Regions from separate parts of the Oceanobacter sp. 4_MG-2023 genome, predicted to be linked through region 4. Evidence: predicted binding sites of a transcription regulator. Region 4 holds the regulator's gene; each other region holds the start of a gene.
The links. Region 4 encodes FNR, which switches genes on or off when oxygen is low (the NO sensors DNR and NnrR bind a similar motif). Its sites were predicted from a motif close to TTGATNTANATCAA; they were not measured.

Region 1 (4,918 bases), on a different contig from region 4:
AAGACGCGCTGATAAAAGCCACTCAGGGCGACGATGTCTTTGGCGAATACGTTGACGTAAGAAAGTGTGCTCATATCAGGCTACCTTGTTGCCGCCAAAGGTGGTTTGGCGGACGAATTTGGATTGCAGATGGTCGCCGGAGCTAACCGGGGCGTAGCGAGGTTCTTCGCCTTCTGGCACACAGCTGGGCAAGCACTCCACCATGACGTCGTAGTTCGGCTGGTGGAAGAACACCAGTGACTGGCGTTGCTGGTCGCCGTCGACGTCTTCCGGAGGATTCACCACCCGGTGCAGGGTTGAGATCCATTGGTCGTTGGTCCACTGCATCATCAGGTCGCCAATGTTGACGACAAAACCGTCTTCCACATAAGGCACATCGACCCATTCGCCTTCGCGGTTGCAAACTTGCAGACCACCCTGGGCGCTGTCGGGTTTGACGATGGTGAGGCTGCCATAATCGGAGTGAGCACCGGCCCGTAACTGACCTTCTTCGATGCCTTCTTTCAGATGCGGATAACGCAGGCTGCGGAACATGCTGATGTGCTTGTCGATCTTGTCGTCGAAAAAGGTCTCTGGCATTTCCAGTGACAGGGCAAAAATACGCATCACGCTGCGGGCCAGGTCGCCCATGGCAGCAAAATATTCCGCGTACGCTTCCTCAAATCCAGGCAGCGTTGTCGGCCAGACATTGGGGGCAAAATGCGGCCCGGCCATGGCTTCGGAGTAATAAGGTTCATCCGGCACATTCAATGGCCCGATGGAGAAGGATTCTTTCAGGTCGCCCGGAGCGGCTTCTTCCATGGAGTACGACAGGCTCTCTTCTGCTACCGCGCTGTAGCCGCGCACCATGTCGGGACGGGGACGGTTGGCTTTGCGTTTTTCTTCCATGGGCAGGTCGAAGAAGCGGCTGGTCAGTTTGCTGACCCGCTCGATCAGCTCTGCAGGGATCTGGTGTTGGGTAATGACCAGGAAACCAATATCCCGGCAAGCCTGATTCACGGCCTTGGCCACGCTGGCCTTGCCTTCGGCCGTGCCATCAAAATAAGGGCCAAGATCGATGATAGGAACATATTGAAGCGTCATACGATTGCATCCTCCGACTGAAATTCAGGTACTGATTTGATCAGTTACCTGATCTGAAGAATCCGCAGGCGATACCAATCGCCCACCGTTTCCGAACAAAGAAACAAAAGCAGCAACTATGCCAATAAGAAATTTATGTTAGATAACAATGATTTATGTCTTTTTTGATACTTAGTTTTTATCAAATGGTCTGAATTAGAGCACTCGGTTTGTGCGGGAGGCCCGAAAACAGGGCGAGATAATCGTGACTTTGGCAGGAGTTCAGAAGATCGGGATAAATAACCATTTAAAAATAAAGGTTAATGGGTAAAAAACAGCCAGTGGGAATAATAGAAAGGCATTGTGACACCGGTATTATGGGCATGGATGCCTTGGAATTGGCAGCACAAACGGCCATGAAAATAACCAGCAAGACACAGTTGCCACTTTGATCCATGTCATTGATTTATAAAAAGTTATCTATTAAGCAATAAGGAAAAACAGCCAAGGCAGGAGCGCAGTGACAGCATGCTGTCTGACCCATACGGGTTTTGGGTCAGACTCTGCACCGTGATTGGACAGGGCAAGGATAAAAGGAGACAGCGGGATCTTGGCTGGTCTCAGGGGCGTGGACAGATCCCTTGCAGCACCAGCATTTTGAGATTGGCGAGGGTTTCCGCAAAAAAGTCGGGATCATCCAGGGTGTGACCCGCCACGGCTTCTACCTGTACGCGGAAGTCGGCGTAATGCTGTGTGGTTGCCCACAGGGAAAAAATCAGATGATGCGGTTCTATCGGGGCCAGTTTGCCCGCTTCTATCCAGGCATTAATCACCGCGACCCGGGATTCGACGGTGTCCCGCAGGGAAGAGCTCAGCTCATTCAGCAATAGAGGGGCACCTTGAATCATTTCCAGACAAAACAGGCGGGACTCTGCCGGATGATCCCGTGACAGCTCCAGCTTGACCTGAAGATAGGCGCCAATGGCTTCCACCGGGTCCTGTTCGATGTGGAACTCCTGCAAGGGCCGCAACCAGATATCCATCAACTGACGCAATACATTCAGGTACAGGTCTTCTTTGGAGGCGAAGTAATACAGTAGGTTGGTTTTGGATACATCGGCCTGGCTGGCCACTTTATCGAGGCTGGTACCGTGCAGGCCATAGCGTGAAAACACATCCAGGGCAGCGTCCATAATAGCGGCTCGTTTGGTTTCCATCAGGCGTTTGCGCCTGCTCAAGGTTGCTTCACTCGGGACCCGGCTACGGGCTTTCGGCTTCTTTGCGGGCGTTGCCGTCCGCTGTATCTGCTTGTTCACTCTGCTTACCGTTTGTTCCTTGGTTGCCGCATTCTACCCCATTGTGCTGCCTGCAGCTCAAGCGCTTGATTTGTGCCCCAATTCGGACCGGAGCGCACAAACCAAGTGCTCTAAATCAGACTATTTGGTCTGAACTAAAACACAAAAAATAACTAAGTAATTGATATATATCAACAATATCAAAATGGCACACTTGATGCTTTGGTCTTATTACAGCCAAGCCGCAAAGCAACATAACAGGCGCCAAGGCAAATCTATTACCAAACCCTGAGGGCAGAGCAATGAATGTAGGCATCTTCATACCTATCGGCAACAACGGTTGGCTGATCTCCAAGAACGCTCCGCAGTACATGCCAACGTTTGACCTGAACAAGACCATCGTCCAGCGCGCCGAGCATTATGGCTTTGAATTTGCTCTGTCGATGATCAAGTTGCGCGGCTTCGGTGGCGAGACCGAATTCTGGGAACACAACATGGAATCGTTCACGCTGATGGCCGGTCTGGCTGCCGTCACCGACAAGATCCAGCTGTTTGCTACCGCCGCAACCCTGACCATTCCGCCAGCCATTGTGGCACGTATGGCCTCAACGATTGATTCCATTTCCCACGGCCGCTTTGGCGTTAACCTAGTTACTGGCTGGCAGAAGCCGGAGTACTCGCAAATGGGGTTGTGGCCTGGTGATGAGTTCTTCGCCAATCGTTACGACTACCTCAGTGAATACGCCACGGTATTGCGCGACCTGTGGACAACCGGCACGTGCGATATGAAAGGCGAGTACTTCCAGATGGACGACTGCCGCGTCAGCCCCAAACCCCAGGCCGACATGAAAATTATCTGCGCTGGCCAGAGTGAAGCGGGAATGGCCTTTACCGCCAAATACGCCGACTACAACTTCTGTTTTGGTAAAGGGGTCAACACGCCAAAAGCCTTTGCTCCAACGGTTGAGCGACTGGAAAAAGCCACCGCCGACAGTGGCCGGGATGTGACCTCCGTGGCGCTGTTTATGGTGATTGCTGCGGATACCGACGACGAAGCCCGCGCCCGTTGGGAATCCTATAAAGACGGTGTCGACGAAGAAGCCGTTGCCTGGCTTGGTCAGCAAGGGGCCGCCGATACCAAATCCAAAGGCGATACCAATATTCGCCAGATGGCCGACCCGACGTCTGCGGTCAATATCAACATGGGCACGCTGGTGGGTTCGTTTGCAACCGTCGCCGGCATGCTCGATGAAATTGCTGAAATCCCCGCCACCAGTGGTGTGATGCTGACGTTTGATGATTTTGTTCAGGGCATCGAAGATTTTGGCCAGAAGATTCAGCCATTAATGAAAAGCCGCAAACACGTTGTGGATATGTTGGAGAATGCGTCATGAGCAGTATTGATAATCCGGTTGTGGGTTATGCCCCCGACCAGCAAGGTGATGTCAGCATGGTGCTGCTCGCCAGCCCGGAATCGTTGGCAATCAATGTCAAAGAAACGGCGCTGATTGTGGTCGATATGCAGAACGCCTATTCCACCAAGGGCGGTTATCTCGACCTGGCCGGTTTTGATGTGTCGACCACCGGGCCGGTGATTGAATCCATCACCAAAGCCATCAAGGCCGCTCGTGCGGCGGGTGTGCAAGTGGTGTTCTTCCAGAACGGCTGGGATGCGGAATACACCGAAGCCGGCGGCCCTGGCTCGCCTAACTGGCACAAGTCCAACGCTCTGAAAGCGATCCGCAAGAACCCGGAACTGATGGGCACGTTGCTGGCCAAGGGCACCTGGGATTACGATCTGGTGGATGAACTCAAGCCTCTGCCCGGCGATCTGGTGATACCCAAACCACGTTACAGCGGCTTCTTTAATACCGCTCTCGACAGCATGTTGCGCAGCCGCGGCATCCGTAATCTGGTGTTTACCGGGATCGCCACCAATGTCTGTGTGGAATCAACCCTGCGCGACGGCTTTTTCCTCGAATACTTTGGCGTTGTACTGGCCGATGCCACCCATCAGGCCGGGCCGGACTACGTCCAGCAAGCCGCCCTGTACAACATTGAAACCTTTTTTGGCTGGGTCAGCACTGTCGATGACTTCTGCACCACCCTGGCCGCCTCTACCCCAACCCAAGGAGCAACCGCATGAGCAAGCAAACAGTCCTTCCTGCCGGTACCGGCAAACCGTTAGCACCGTACGTTCCTGGCTCCATGGCCGATGGCGTGTTGTACGTATCCGGCACCTTGCCGTTTGATAAAGACAACAACGTCGTACACGTCGGGGATGCCACTGCGCAAACCCGTCACGTGCTGGAAACCATCAAGGGTGTGGTGGAAGAAGCGGGGGGCACCATGGATGACGTCACCTTCAATATGATCATGATCCGTGACTGGAGTGACTACCCGGCGGTTAACGAAGTCTACGCATCGTACTTTCCGGGTGAAAAACCGGCGCGTTACTGCATCCAGTGTGGTCTGGTAAAACCGGATGCCCTGATCGAAATCGCCAGCATCGCGCATGTTGGCTAACCGATGAGCAATGTCATGCATATTGAAATTCATGG
Region 2 (4,918 bases), on a different contig from region 4:
AGTTCGCGATCACATTGAAGTGCTGGACGAAATCGAAACCATTCTGAAGATCAAGTGTGCCCCCGTTACCTGGCCAATCGGCATGGGTAAGGCGTTCAAGGGGGTGTACAACCTGGTCACCGACACCATTCATGTGTTCCAGCCAGGGCAAGCGAGCATTGTCCCGGATGATACCCGGATTCAGGGGATTGAGTCGGCTGAAGCGCTGGCCTTGTTGGGTGAAGAACTGGTAACGGAGCTGATTGATGAAATCGAGCTGGTGCGGGGTGCCAGTTATGAATTTGATCTGGATGAATACCGCGAAGGCAAAATGACACCGGTGTTTTTTGGTACGGCGCTGTCAAACTTCGGTGTGCGGGAAATGCTCAACTATTTTGTTGAGTGGGCACCGGCCCCGATTGCACGGGAAACCAACGAGCGCACTGTCGAGCCAACAGAAGAAGCCTTTTCCGGCTTTATTTTCAAAATCCAGGCGAATATGGACCCGAAACACCGTGACCGCATTGCTTTTATGCGAGTGTGCTCCGGGACTTACAGCAAAGGCATGAAGATGCGCCATACCCGCATCGGCAAGGACATCAAGGTCGCGGATGCGGTCACCTTCCTGGCCGGGGACCGCAGCCAGGTCGAAGAGGCTATTTCTGGCGATATTATCGGTCTGCACAATCATGGCACCATCCAGATTGGTGATACCTTTACGCAAGGCCATGACATGCGGTTTACCGGTATCCCGCATTTTGCTCCGGAGTTGTTCAAGCGCGTACGACTGAAAGACCCTCTGAAGATGAAGCAGCTGCAAAAAGGCCTGCAGCAGTTATCGGAAGAAGGGGCGACCCAGCTGTTTATGCCAATCAACAACAATGACCTGATTCTGGGGGCTGTCGGGGTGCTGCAGTTTGATGTTGTACAGCAGCGCTTGCGGGACGAATACAAGGTTGAATGTATTTACGAGCCGGTCAGTGTGAATACCGCCCGCTGGGTGTACTGCAACGACAGTAAAATGCTGGAAGACTTTAAACGCAAGGCCGTCGATAATCTGGCTATTGATGGTGGCGGCTATCTGACGTATATCGCTCCGACACGGGTGAACCTAAGTCTTATTCAGGATCGCTGGCCCGATGTTGAATTCCGCTCAACCCGTGAGCATTAATTCATTGTGCGCAGGGATGCCCTCTGTAACCGCCCATGTTCTCCGTCGCCGCTCATAACGGCACGGAGTCGGTTCTTGGGCGATGGATAGACAAGGCCATGCCGGTCTTGTATGGACGAAGCCAATCTGTGCTGTGGACAATAAAAATCCGTAGATAATCCATTTTTAAGTGGACTGTTTTCTGCACTAAAGATACAATCCGCGCCCCTTTATGAAAAGACGGCTCATTCTGGCACTCGTGTCGTGACGGCTGATCCGCGATTGACTGTGTTAAAAATACACAGGTGGTTGCGTGGGTAATAACCGTCCTGTAGAATGCCGCCCTCTTTTCTGATCAACATGCCCTTGAAGGCGAGAATTTGATGAAAACTTACAGCGCAAAACCCGAAGCCGTAAAACGTGAATGGTTTGTTGTTGATGCAGCTGATCAGACGCTGGGTCGCCTGGCCACCGAGGTTGCTCGCCGTTTGAGAGGCAAGCACAAGCCAGAATACACACCACACGTTGATACCGGCGATTATATCGTCGTGATCAATGCTGAAAAAGTAAAAGTCACTGGTAAAAAAACCAGCGATAAAATGTATTACCGCCACACCGGTTATCCTGGTGGTCTGAAATCGATCTCTTTTGAAAAGCTGATCGACTACAAGCCTCAGGACGTAATCGAACTGGCAGTTAAAGGCATGCTGCCCAAGAATCCTCTTGGACGCGCCATGTTCAAGAAAATGAAAGTTTACGCAGGTAGCGAGCATCCACACACCGCTCAGCAGCCTCAAGAACTGAAGCTGGGAGAATAATATGGCCGTAACTCAATACTACGGTACCGGTCGTCGCAAGACGTCTACTGCTCGCGTTTTCTTGCGTCCAGGTACTGGCTCTATCGTAATCAACAAGCGCACACTGGAAGAATACTTCGGTCGTGAAACTGCTCGTATGGTTGTCCGTCAGCCTCTGGAATTGACTGAAAGTCTGGAGAAGTTTGACATTGTCGTGAATGTTAATGGCGGTGGTGGTAATGGTCAGGCGGGTGCTATCCGTCACGGCATTACTCGTGCCCTGATGCAATACGACGAAACGCTACGTCCATCACTTCGTGCCGCGGGTTACGTTACTCGTGATGCTCGTGAGGTTGAACGTAAGAAAGTCGGCCTGCGTAAAGCACGTAAGAAGCCGCAGTTCTCCAAACGTTAAGCGATTTATTGCTTACAAAAAAAAGCGTCCCTTGGCTTATGTCAATGGACGCTTTTTTTGTTTTTATATCCCTACAGTGGGTATGTCTTCCCGGTTGTTTCAAATCCTCAATTTCTTTACTATGTGCGCCGCTCTGCATTCTACGCCGGGTCTGCCGACCGTAGTCCCTCTCAGGCAAACGACCTCGCGGCAGAAAAGAATTTTAATGATGGGAGAAGATGGTAATGAGTCAAGACGGCGTTAATAAAGGTCGGCGCACCCTGCTGGTGGGCGTGACTTCTGCTGTCGGCGCGGTTGGTGCTGGCTTCGTCGCTGTACCCTTCGTCAAATCTTGGGTTCCAAGTGAAAAGGCGAAAGCGGCAGGCGCTCCGGCCAAGATCGATGTCAGCAAGATCGAACCAGGTTCGATGCTGACAGCCGAATGGCGTGGTAAGCCGGTATACGTTGTGCGTCGTACAGACGACATGCTGGAAAATCTTCCAGAGCACAATGACCGACTGAAAGATCCGGATAACAGCAACAAGGCTCAGCAACCAGCCTACGCTGATAACATCAATCGCTCACGCAAACCGGAAGTACTGGTTGTGCTGGGTGTTTGTACCCACTTGGGGTGTGCTCCCAAGTACTTTGGCGAAGTTCAACCCCAACAGTTTGATGCAAACTGGCCTGGCGGTTGGTTCTGCCCATGTCACGGTTCTCGTTTTGATCTGTCTGGTCGTGTTTTTCAGGGATCTCCGGCTGCGTCCAACCTGGAAATTCCACCGCACAGCTATGAAAGTGCCAATGTGGTTGTAGTCGGTGTGGATGAGGAGAACGCCTGATGAGTAACAAGCAAAACACCCTGATGGGTTGGGTTGATGACCGCTTGCCGGTTACCAGCACCTATGAAAAGCATATGTCGAAGTACTATGCTCCGAAGAACTTCAACTTCTGGTATTTCTTCGGCGTACTGTCGATGCTGATGCTGGTTAACCAGATTCTGACCGGTGTCTGGCTGACCATGAACTTCACCCCAAGTGCCGATGCCGCATTCGCCTCAGTTGAATACATCATGCGTGATGTCGAGTGGGGTTGGTTGATTCGTTATATGCATTCGACCGGTGCAACTTTCTTCTTTATCGCGGTGTATCTGCATATGATGCGGGCGATTCTGTATGGTTCCTACCAGAAACCACGTGAATTGATCTGGATCTTCGGTATGGCCATCTATCTGGCTCTGATGGCAGAAGCCTTTATGGGTTATGTACTGCCATGGGGACAAATGTCTTACTGGGGTGCTCAGGTCATTATCTCGCTGTTCTCTGTTCTGCCTTACGGTAACGAACTGACTGAATGGATTCGTGGTGACTTCCTGATCTCTGGTGCAACGCTGAACCGTTTCTTTGCCTTGCACGTAGTGGCTGTGCCACTGGTGATTGTTGGTCTGGTGGTGATGCACTTGCTGGCCCTGCACGAAGTGGGTTCCAACAACCCTGACGGCATCGATATCAAAAAACTGAAAGACGAAAACGGGGTTCCTCTGGATGGCGTGCCATTCCACCCTTATTACTCAGTACACGACCTGGTCGGTATTGTGGTCTTCCTGATGGTGTTCTGTACGGTCATGTTCTTCTTCCCGGAAGGCGGCGGTTTCATGTTGGAGTATGCCAACTTTGAACCGGCTAACGGTCTGAAAACACCGGAGCATATTGCCCCTGTCTGGTACTTTGGTGCCTTCTACGCGATTTTGCGTGCTGTACCCGACAAGCTGCTGGGTGTTGCCGCGATGGGTGCTGCCATTGCAGTACTGTTTGTACTGCCGTGGCTGGATCGCAGTCCTGTGCGCAGCTGGCGCTATAAAGGCTGGATGAGCAGAACCTTTATTCTGGTGTTTGCCGTCGCCTTTATTCTGTTGACCTGGCTGGGTACTCAACCAACCAATGAACTGAATACCTTCCTGGCTCGTGCTTCATCGTTTATCTACTTCGGTTTCTTCTTGTTGATGCCTTTCTATACTCGTATGGAAAAAACCAAACCAGTGCCAGAACGCGTAACAGGAGGCCACTAATGAAAACGTTATTTGCATTGATTGCTGCACTGCTTCCTGCAGTTGCAATGGCGTCCAGTGAAGGTGTGCATCTGGACAAGCACCTGACCGATCTGACGGACAAGGCATCACTTCAACGTGGTGCCCAGACCTTCATGAACTACTGCATGGGTTGTCACTCGATGGAACATGCCCGGTTTAACCGCATAGCCAGTGACCTGGATATTCCAGAAGAGCTGATGATGGAAAACCTGGTATTTGATACCGACAAGAAATTCGGTGCGCTGGCGACTATCGCCATGCGTACGGAAGATTCCAAAGTCTGGTTTGGTGCAGCGCCACCGGATCTGACTCTGGTCGCTCGGGTACGTCGTCCAGATTGGCTGTATACCTACTTACGCAGCTTTTATGTCGATCCAAGCCGTCCATGGGGTGTGAATAACACGGTCTTCAAAGATGTGGGTATGCCTCATGTGCTGGCTGATCTGCAAGGTCTCCAGCACAAAGGTACTGCTCCGGTTGCTGTGGGTTATGACACATTGACGGGTCAG
Region 3 (4,918 bases), on a different contig from region 4:
CGGCAACACTCGCGCAGAGCCGTGCAGGATTAAATAGATGTCCCCATTACATTAGCAACAGAGAGGCCAATATTCCTCAACAGGAATATTTAAAAATTATGACAAGCAATCACTAATAAAATCAAAGTGTTGGGCAAGCCAGCCCAAGCAACAACTGGCGCACGATAAACATAACAACGGAGTGTGGCCGGGAAATTTTGTTGAAACAGGCCATTTGGCTGCCATTATTTTCAGTAGACTGCCAAAAATGACAGGCAACAAAAATCACCCAAACAACCCCTGCCAGCGGCTGGCAAGGGTTGTCTGTTTCCCAATCAATTCTGGATCAGAGAGTGACCGGCTAAGGTGCGTTACGCTCAGACGGGTCGGTTTTGAAATCTTGCAGCAAGGTGTGTGGATTCACCTCACTCCGGTGAGTAGCGGTAGCTTGCGCCCACCAGACCAGTTGACTGAAAGCCCGATCAAAATAACCAAACCAGGCCCCCTGCTCTTCCCCGGCTTGCATCGAACCATCAGCAGCAAACACAGTCTGGGCCTTGGGTACATGAATCATGGCAGACACAGACAAGCAGCCCAATTCCGCCAAAAACGTACGCATTCCTACCGCAGCTCGCATACCACCCCACTGACCTGCCGAATAAGTCACGATAGCGCTGGGCTTGTAGGAAAATAGTGAACTGCCAAAATGATTCAGCAAATTGGCCAGTGCAGGACTCATCGAATGGTTATATTCCGGGCTGACCATAATAAAACCATCGGCGGAGGCAATTTTCTCTGCCAACCGATTCAGCGCGGCAGGTGCCCGGCCTTCAGCATACGCAAAATGCGGTTTGAAAACCGTTTCGAGCGGATAATCCAAAGCATCAATCAATTCAATGTCGTGCTCTTTATAACGCTGTTCAAGACATGTCAGGCAGGCTTTTGCCACCCGCTCACCCAATCGAGCTGGTCGTGGCGGGGTACTGTCGCGCACAGTGCCCAGAAAAATCAGTAATTTCATACACAGCATCCATCAGTTGACTATATACAGCTGCCCAAACAAACACATACCGGTTATTTATGGGTTCTGGTGTAAATTCGATAGATCAACGCCATAACCATACAGACAGCCGCCGGAAACAGCAGGGTCATAAAATAGTATTCACTATAGAGTAAAACACCGATAACACCACCGGATATAAACCCGGCAATAATAAGAGTAAACAGTTTTAATTTCCTGATATCGAGTTCTTCGCCACGAAGAAACGCACCGATCATGATTCCAAGATCGGTAAAGATACCGGTAACATGTGTTGTTCGGATAATTGCTCCACTATAGGTAGTAGCCATGGCATTTTGTAAACCACAGGCAGCAGATGCCAGATAATGCCCATAAAAAAATTCTTTGGATAATAGCAAAAAAGCCATTGTCAATAAAACCGCTTCCAGTATCAGCAGGGTATCGTAATGTCGCCCCAGTTTCAGGGCAACACCATGCAGCATGAAGCCGGATATTGCCGATCCCATCAAAAAGGCCAGCATAAGACCGGAAATATGAAGAACATTTCTTAAAGAATCTGTAATCAGGCTGGTACCCAGCAATGTAGCAATACCCGACAAATGAGAAACTGACTGATGTTCAAATCCTAATAAACCGACTGCGTTAACAACACCGGCGATCAATGCCAATACAAAAGCGCCGGTTTCAACCCATTTGGGTAATTGTGAAATCAATCCCAGGGTACTCCTATACCGCTAGAGTCCACCACCAAGGTGAACGATACCTAGTCATAAAAACAACAAACCAAAATCCAATTCCATGTGATATTTCCCAGCCTTGCAGAAACAAAGAAATATTCATTCAACGCCTCATACTCTAGCGAGATTTGTTATCTCTGGCCAGAGTAAGGCTTTCATTTGATGATTATTTGCTCAATTTTCAGACGATAGTAGAACACCACAGCAGGGGTAACAGCACGACCCGGGACAGGATGACAGCGGCCAGCCTTCCCTTTGGCTCTGTCGGTGAACCAGGGCGAAGCATGGGGTCATGACTCAAACAGCCGCTGCGAGCCAGCACCGGGCTCGCCATACTCTCGTGACTTTGCCGTGACTGTGCTGTGCCGTGCTCAGTGACGTGCCCCGTGCTGTTCTCTTCGACGCCAGCAGGCTATTCCAAGCCCAACATGAAAATGTTTATCACTTATACAGTCAGCAATATAATATATATTTTTTCAATGATTTATAATGAATAATTCAGCGACATACTGTTCTGTTTTCAAATATTCTGAAAATCATATTCATGCCCTGCGGATCAATCGATACTTGCGTTATATCAAGTACTTCTAACAAATAGAGGTCTACAGTTTACTTGCCATTAAAATTCTTTGAGGATTGCATTATGCCTGCTACTACTTTTTATATTCCTAGTGTCAACTTGATGGGCAGCGGTTGCCTGAAAGAAGCAGCGACAGCCATTGAATCCTACGGCTGGAAAAAAGCACTGATTGTTACCGATGCACCGCTGGTCAAACTCGGTGTTGTGGGTCAGGTTGCTGAGTTATTGGCCTCGCACAATGTCACCTCGGTGGTTTACGACGAAGTCAAACCAAACCCCAACGTCACCAATGTCGAGCACGGCTTGGCCATCCTGAAAGAAAACAACTGTGATTTTGTGATTTCCCTGGGTGGCGGTTCACCTCATGACTGCGCCAAAGGTATCGCTCTGGTAGCCACCAATGGTGGTGATATTGCCGACTACGAAGGTCTGGATCAGTCCGCCAAGCCGCAGTTGCCACTGGTTGCCATTAACACCACCGCAGGCACCGCCAGTGAAATGACCCGCTTCTGTATCATTACTGACGATACTCGCCATGTAAAAATGGCCATCGTCGACAAGCACACTACGCCGCTGCTTTCCGTCAATGATTCCGATCTGATGCTGGGTATGCCACCCTCACTGACCGCCGCCACCGGTATGGACGCACTGACTCACGCCGTCGAAGCCTATGTATCAACCGCAGCCACTCCGATTACCGACGCCTGCGCCCTTCAGGCCATTCGCCTGATCAGCGACAACCTGCGCACTGCTGTCACCGATGGCAGCAACGCAGAAGCCCGCGAGCAAATGGCTTACGCCGAGTTTCTGGCAGGCATGGCTTTTAATAACGCCTCTCTGGGTTATGTACACGCGATGGCTCACCAACTGGGCGGTTTTTATGACCTCCCTCATGGCGTGTGTAATGCCATTCTGTTGCCACATGTACAGGCTTTTAACGCCAAGGTCGCGTCACCACGACTGGCTGATATAGCCGCCGCAATGGGCTGTGATGTGCTGGGTAAATCCGCTGAAGATGCCGCCCAAGACTGCATCGCCGCAATTCGCACCCTGTCTGCGGATGTCAATATTCCAGTGGGTGTTGCCCAGTTGGGAGCCAAGGAAGAAGATATCCCGACGCTGGTTGAAAATGCCATGAAAGATGCCTGTGGTATCACCAACCCGATCCAGCCAACATTTGAAGAAGTGGCGCAAATCTTTAAAGAAGCCATGTAAAACAGAGGTAATCATTCAGCTCAATAATGGCTGATTACCCAGCCTGATTATTCATCGATACCTGGGTGAATAATCGGGCTGACCATAACAACATCATTGAGCCATAATGACTCAGACCAACCAATAGCAGGCAAGCATAAACTGCTATAAACATTATCGAAGCACAGCCTGTTATTATAGGTAACATCAATCCAGAAGCATTATTTATAACGCATTAACTCACACCCCTTTGTCCACTGAATAAGGATCTGAATATGCAAGCTGGAGGCATTAAAATCATTCCGGCCACGGTCAGCCTCATCATTATTTTACTGATCTGGTTTGTTATTCCTGTGCCTGAAGGCGTTTCGCCTTCAGCCTGGCATTTATTGGCGCTTTTTGTGGGTACCATTGCTGCCATTATCGGTAAGGTGATGCCCATTGGTGCCATCGCCATGCTGGCCATCACCCTGGTTGCTATCACCGGCGTCACCAACGACAGCCCCAAAGGAGCCATTGCAGACGCTCTCAGTGGTTTTTCCAACTCATTGATCTGGCTGATTGGTATCGCCATCATGATTTCCCGAGGCTTGGTTAAAACCGGTCTTGGCAATCGGATTGGCTATCATTTTATTGCTTTATTTGGCAGTAAAACCCTCGGAGTCGGTTATGCCCTGGCGTTATCCGAACTGGTGCTGGCCCCCGTCACCCCCAGCAATACCGCCCGTGGTGGTGGCATTATTCACCCCATTATGAAATCCATTGCCGGCAGTTTTGGCTCTTGCCCGGAGCAAGGAACACAACGGAAAATAGGCCATTACCTGGCACTGGTGAACTACCACAGCAACCCTATTACCTCTGCCATGTTTATTACCGCCACGGCTCCGAACCCGCTGGTTGTCAAACTCGTCGCCGATGCTACCGGCATGGCGATCAGTATCAGCTGGGCAACCTGGGCGCTGGCCGCATTATTGCCCGGGCTGGTATGTATTCTGCTGATGCCGCTGATTATCTATTGGATTTACCCACCAGAAATTACCCAAACACCCGACGCCCGCCGTTTTGCCCATCAGCAGCTGGATGATATGGGGCCCATGCATTTTGACGAAAAAATCATGGTTGGTGTTTTTGCCCTGTTATTGATTTTGTGGGCCGGGTTGCCTGCCATCCTGTTTGGCGATGCCTTTGCCGTTAATACCACCGCCGTGGCTTTTCTCGGGTTATCAGTCTTGCTGGTGTCTGGCGTATTGAAGTGGGACGATATACTGAAAGAAAAATCCGCCTGGGACACCGTCGTCTGGTTCTCAGCACTGGTTATGATGGCAACCTTCCTGAATAAACTGGGGCTGGTTGGCTGGTTTTCCCACCAGGTTGAGAGCCATATCGCCGACTTTGGTTTTAACTGGC
Region 4 (4,918 bases):
ATGGATCGGGCACAGCAGGAAAAACCCCGAATAGCCCTGATCGCCGATCGGATTGCCAGTCGTTTTGTTGCCGCCGTCTTGCTGATTTCGTCGGCTGTTTTTCTGTTTTGGTGGCAACAGGGTAACGATCACGCCTTTTTTATCGCCTTGTCGGTACTGGTCGTCACCTGCCCTTGCGCCTTGTCGCTGGCAACACCAACGGCGCTGACAGCGGCCACCGGCGCGCTACGAGAGGCCGGATTACTCATCAGCAAAGGCCACGTACTGGAATCCCTCCCGACCATCGACCGGGTAGTATTCGATAAAACCGGCACCCTCACCCAAGGCAAGCTCACCATTGAAGACGTCGTTCTGGCGGGGGAACTGGACAGCGACCAGGTACTCGCCATTACCGCCGGACTGGAAAAATCCAGCAGTCACCCGATTGCTCGCGCTTTTCGCCGGATTCGTCCCGACACCGTCACCGAGGTCCAGCAACACACCGGGGCTGGCATTCAGGGGCAATGGCAGCCAACAGCAGAACAGTCATATGCCGTCCGCTTTGGCCGCCCCGACTTTGCCTTGCCTGACCACTCCTCACTGGATACCAGTCAGTTGAACCATCAGGAAGGGCAATGGCTGCTGCTCAGTGTCGACGATCAGGCTGCAGCCTGGATCAGGCTCGGGGACAGCGTCCGAAAATCCGCCACCAGCCTGACCCAGGGCCTGCGCCAACGCAAAATCAAAACAGCCTTGCTCACCGGCGACCCCGGCGCCTCAGGTCAACAACTGGCAACACAGCTGGGTATTGACGACGTCCAGATCGGCTTGTCACCCGAACAGAAGCTACAACAGGTACGCCTGTGGCAACAGCAGGGAGAACGTGTATTAATGATTGGCGATGGCATCAACGATGTCCCGGTACTGGCTGGGGCCGACATTGCCATTGCCGTCAGTGACGCCACGGACCTGGCCAAAACCAGCGCCGATGCCCTGGTCACCAGCGGCCGCCTGGACTGTGTATTACAGGCTCTGGACACCGCCAGCCGTACCCGCCAGGTGATCTACCAGAATATCGCTTGGGCGCTGCTGTATAATCTGCTGGCCTTGCCAGTGGCAGCGGCAGGTTATATTCCTCCCTGGGCCGCAGCCATTGGCATGTCATTCAGTTCGCTTTTGGTGGTCAGTAATGCGCTGCGACTATCCCGGACGACCAAACCGGATGTATCCGGTCACAATTAGCACACTCAGCCACAAGGCCAGATTATAATGGCTTCCACTCGCTTGGTTTGATGGACATAACATGGATATTATCTACATACTTGTTCCACTTTCGATCGTCCTGATCAGCATTGCCACGCTGATTTTTTTCTGGGCAGTGCGCAGCGGCCAGTTTGATGATATGGAATCTCCGGCTCACAGAATTCTCTTTGATGACGATGACGATCCCGCAAGCACCCAACCCGCAGCAACCGACACAACACCAGCACCCCATACCACGGCAACCGATAAAAACCCATTGTGATTGAACCACTCTCCCTGTTAACCGCCCTGTTGCTGGGCCTGTTTGGCTCCAGTCACTGCCTGGTAATGTGTGGCGGCATTGCCGCCGCCATTGGCACCCGCTCACAACAACAACCGCTACTGACAGCACTGGCTTTTAACAGCGGTCGTATCACCAGTTACGCCTTTGCCGGCCTGCTCGTCTCGCTGCTTGGCTTATGGCTACAACAACTGAATGATGTACTGATGCTGGCATTACGTACACTGGCCGCCATACTGCTGGTGCTGATGGGGCTCTACGTTGCCCGCTGGGCAAGCTGGCTCACCCGTATCGAACAAGTTGGCCAATATCTATGGCAAAGGCTGCAGCCTGCTACCCGCCCCTTGATGACACAATATTCGATCAGCAGTCGCTTTCGCCTTGGACTGCTATGGGGCTGGCTCCCTTGCGGACTGGTATACAGCACTTTGAGCTGGGTCGCCGCCAATGGTGATCCCCTCAAAGGGGCACTGACCATGTTCTGCTTTGGCCTTGGCACACTGCCTGCCCTGTTCGCCAGTGGCCTCGCCGCCACCAGCCTGAGCCGATTACTCAGTCACAGCCTTAGCCGTATCATTGCCGGACTGTTACTGATTGGTTACGGCGTTTGGACTGCAGCAGCCATCTGGTTATAGTAGCCAGGGTCGTTATTGATCAGCGACTGATCATCCGTTGACAATACCTTGACTCAATACCTTGACCAATGTCTTGACAGCCACTCGTCGAGCTAAGACCATACGAAAATTAATGGAACACGGTTCTTCCCTACATAACGGAAAACCCGACACGGTGAGCTCAATGAAAACAAACCAAGCTGCACAGCCTGCGCACCCTCCCTTGCGCGGTAATCAACCCCACTGCCAGACTTGCTCCCTGAACGCACTGTGTCTGCCACTCTCGCTCAGTGACACAGATATGGAGCGACTGGACGATATCATTCGCCGCGGCCGGCCCATTCAAAAAGGCCAGCTGTTATTCCAGCAAGGGGATGAATTCCAGTCCGTGTTTGCGGTACGTACCGGTGCCCTGAAAACCTACACCCTGGCCAGTAATGGCGAAGAACAGATCACTGGCTTTCATCTCGCCAGCGAACTGATTGGTCTGGCCGGTTACGATGCCGGTGATTACCCTCTCACCGCCAAAGCGCTGGAAACCACCACCGTCTGTGAAATTCCGGTTCATCAGCTGGAAAACCTGACTGACGAACTCCCCGACCTGCGCAAACAGCTGATGCGCACCATGGGCAACGAAATTCGTCACGACCAGAACATGATGTTGCTGTTGAGCAAAAAGAACGCCGAAGAACGTGTAGCCTCGTTTTTGCTGGATATCTCCAACCGTTACGCTCGACGCGGTTTCAGTGCCACCCACTTCCGCCTGCCCATGTCGCGGGTCGACATCAGCAACTACCTTGGCCTCGCGGTAGAAACCATCAGTCGGGTATTCACCCGTTTCCAGAAAAATGCCCTGATCGAAACCCAGAGCAAGGAAATCATCGTTCTGGACATGAACAGCCTGTATGAAATGGCCGGACTGAACCCACAAATTGAATGTGACGAGAAAACGCCAGCGGAATAATCCCGCACAGCGTGCCGTTACCCTTCTCAGCGGTAACGGCAAAAACCCCTTATATCCTTGTTTCTGTGCCCAGTTTCATCCCTGAACCCGCTAACCGGCCACCGCGTTGTTATTGGCTGGCAACAGTTACTGACGCCAGCCAATCTATTCGCTAGAATTCGCCGCCTGATTTTTAGCCAGTGTTCCGCCCCAGAATGCTCAGGAGTTTTCCAGCATGACCGCCGATGTCATTGATCGCAAAGCACGCACCGAATTCAACAAACTTCATAAACGTTTGCGCCGAAACGTTGGCAAGGCGATTGAAGACTATTGCATGATCGAAGAAGGTGACCGGATCATGGTATGCCTGTCGGGCGGCAAAGACTCCTACACCATGCTCGATATCCTGATCAGCCTGAAAAAAAGCGCCCCGGTCAACTTTGAGCTGATTGCCGTCAATATGGACCAGAAACAGCCCGGCTTCCCCGAACACGTGTTACCCGAGTATCTGGGCAAACTGGATATTCCCTACCATATTGTTGAAAAAGACACGTACAGCGTGGTCATGGATCTGGTGCCGGAAGGAAAAACCACCTGCGGCCTGTGCTCCCGCCTGCGTCGCGGCACCCTCTACGGCTTTGCTGAAAAAATTGGTGCCAATAAAATCGCCCTGGGCCATCATCGCGACGACATCATTGAAACCTTATTCCTGAACATGTTTTACGGCGGCAAACTCAAAGCCATGCCACCCAAGCTGCTCAGCGACGATAAAAAGCACGTTCTGATCCGTCCGCTGGCCTACTGCAAGGAAAAAGACATCCAGGCTTATTCGACCGCCATGGAGTTCCCAATCATCCCTTGTAACCTGTGCGGCTCCCAGGACAACATGCAGCGCCAGAACATCAAGAATATGCTGACCGAATGGGAAAGGGTACAACCAGGCCGCAGCGAGAATATCTTTGCTGCCATCTGCAATATCGCCCCCTCCCAGCTCGGCGATCTCAATCTGTTTGATTTTGTCAATTTGCAACAACAACAAGACCAGACGCACCTGGCCACCCGGCTCGATATCGTCACCATCGATTAAAGGCGCGTCCGGCCCCTGGGCAGCTCCTCACCAGACAGCGCACCCAACCTTCAAGGGAGAACCATGGATACCAATATCATCACCCCTGAGGGGTATGCAGAACTGGAGCAGGAGCTGGATTATCTCTGGCGAACTGAACGCCCGGAAGTCACCAAAAAAGTGACCTGGGCAGCGAGTCTGGGCGACCGTTCTGAAAATGCCGACTATCAGTACAACAAAAAACGGCTGCGAGAGATTGACCGCCGGGTGCGCTATCTTAGAAAACGGCTGGACGCTGTACGGGTCAGCGAATACCACCCCAGTCAGGAAGGCAAGGCCTATTTTGGTGCCTGGGTTACCCTGATGGACGAAGAGGATAACACCTTGCTTTTCCGTATCGTTGGCCCGGATGAAATCTACGGCAAAAAGCATTATGCCTCTGTTAATGCGCCGGTTGTCAGAGCGTGTCTGGGGAAGTCAGTCGGTGATGATGTGTTCATCAAAACAGAAGAAGCAACCCGGGAATGGGAAATCACCGCCATTCGTTACGATACCCCGTTATAACAAGAGACGAGGTTGGCCGCTGTTCTGATCCAGAAACCGGCTGGAAGCTGGAATCCGTGATTTACACCACAATGGCCTGATGAATCATATGATGGATCATGGCTTTGAGTTTCGCCGGGCGTACCGGCTTGTTCATCAAACGATAGCCCAGCTCCCGCACTTCCTGTTTCAGCACATTGGTGTAATTGGCCGTAATCATCAGCACCGGC

Region 1: a site for FNR is predicted at 2,539-2,552, ahead of rutA (pyrimidine utilization protein A). Genes of this name have one in related genera too.
Region 2: a site for FNR is predicted at 2,373-2,386, ahead of petA (ubiquinol-cytochrome c reductase iron-sulfur subunit). Genes of this name have one in related genera too.
Region 3: a site for FNR is predicted at 2,305-2,318, ahead of yiaY (L-threonine dehydrogenase). Genes of this name have one in related genera too.

What each region holds. Positions count from the first base shown of each region.
Region 1 is NZ_JAUYVV010000008.1:58,860-63,777, forward strand. It holds gene Q8W24_RS07805 (VOC family protein) at 1-74, opposite strand, end outside; gene Q8W24_RS07810 (isopenicillin N synthase family oxygenase) at 76-1,083, opposite strand; gene rutR (HTH-type transcriptional regulator RutR) at 1,683-2,378, opposite strand; gene rutA (pyrimidine utilization protein A) at 2,660-3,751, shown strand; gene rutB (pyrimidine utilization protein B) at 3,748-4,503, shown strand; gene rutC (pyrimidine utilization protein C) at 4,500-4,883, shown strand; gene rutD (pyrimidine utilization protein D) at 4,899-4,918, shown strand, end outside.
Region 2 is NZ_JAUYVV010000010.1:99,813-104,730, reverse strand. It holds gene Q8W24_RS09420 (peptide chain release factor 3) at 1-1,150, shown strand, start outside; gene rplM (50S ribosomal protein L13) at 1,513-1,947, shown strand; gene rpsI (30S ribosomal protein S9) at 1,949-2,341, shown strand; gene petA (ubiquinol-cytochrome c reductase iron-sulfur subunit) at 2,566-3,162, shown strand; gene Q8W24_RS09400 (cytochrome b N-terminal domain-containing protein) at 3,162-4,388, shown strand; gene Q8W24_RS09395 (cytochrome c1) at 4,388-4,918, shown strand, end outside.
Region 3 is NZ_JAUYVV010000001.1:225,120-230,037, forward strand. It holds gene Q8W24_RS01040 (NADPH-dependent FMN reductase) at 341-1,000, opposite strand; gene Q8W24_RS01045 (YoaK family protein) at 1,054-1,713, opposite strand; gene yiaY (L-threonine dehydrogenase) at 2,381-3,532, shown strand; gene Q8W24_RS01055 (anion permease) at 3,787-4,918, shown strand, end outside.
Region 4 is NZ_JAUYVV010000005.1:58,560-63,477, forward strand. It holds gene Q8W24_RS05585 (heavy metal translocating P-type ATPase) at 1-1,221, shown strand, start outside; gene ccoS (cbb3-type cytochrome oxidase assembly protein CcoS) at 1,283-1,504, shown strand; gene Q8W24_RS05595 (sulfite exporter TauE/SafE family protein) at 1,501-2,157, shown strand; gene fnr (fumarate/nitrate reduction transcriptional regulator Fnr) at 2,321-3,100, shown strand; gene ttcA (tRNA 2-thiocytidine(32) synthetase TtcA) at 3,315-4,166, shown strand; gene greB (transcription elongation factor GreB) at 4,230-4,709, shown strand; gene Q8W24_RS05615 (NahK/ErcS family hybrid sensor histidine kinase/response regulator) at 4,771-4,918, opposite strand, start outside.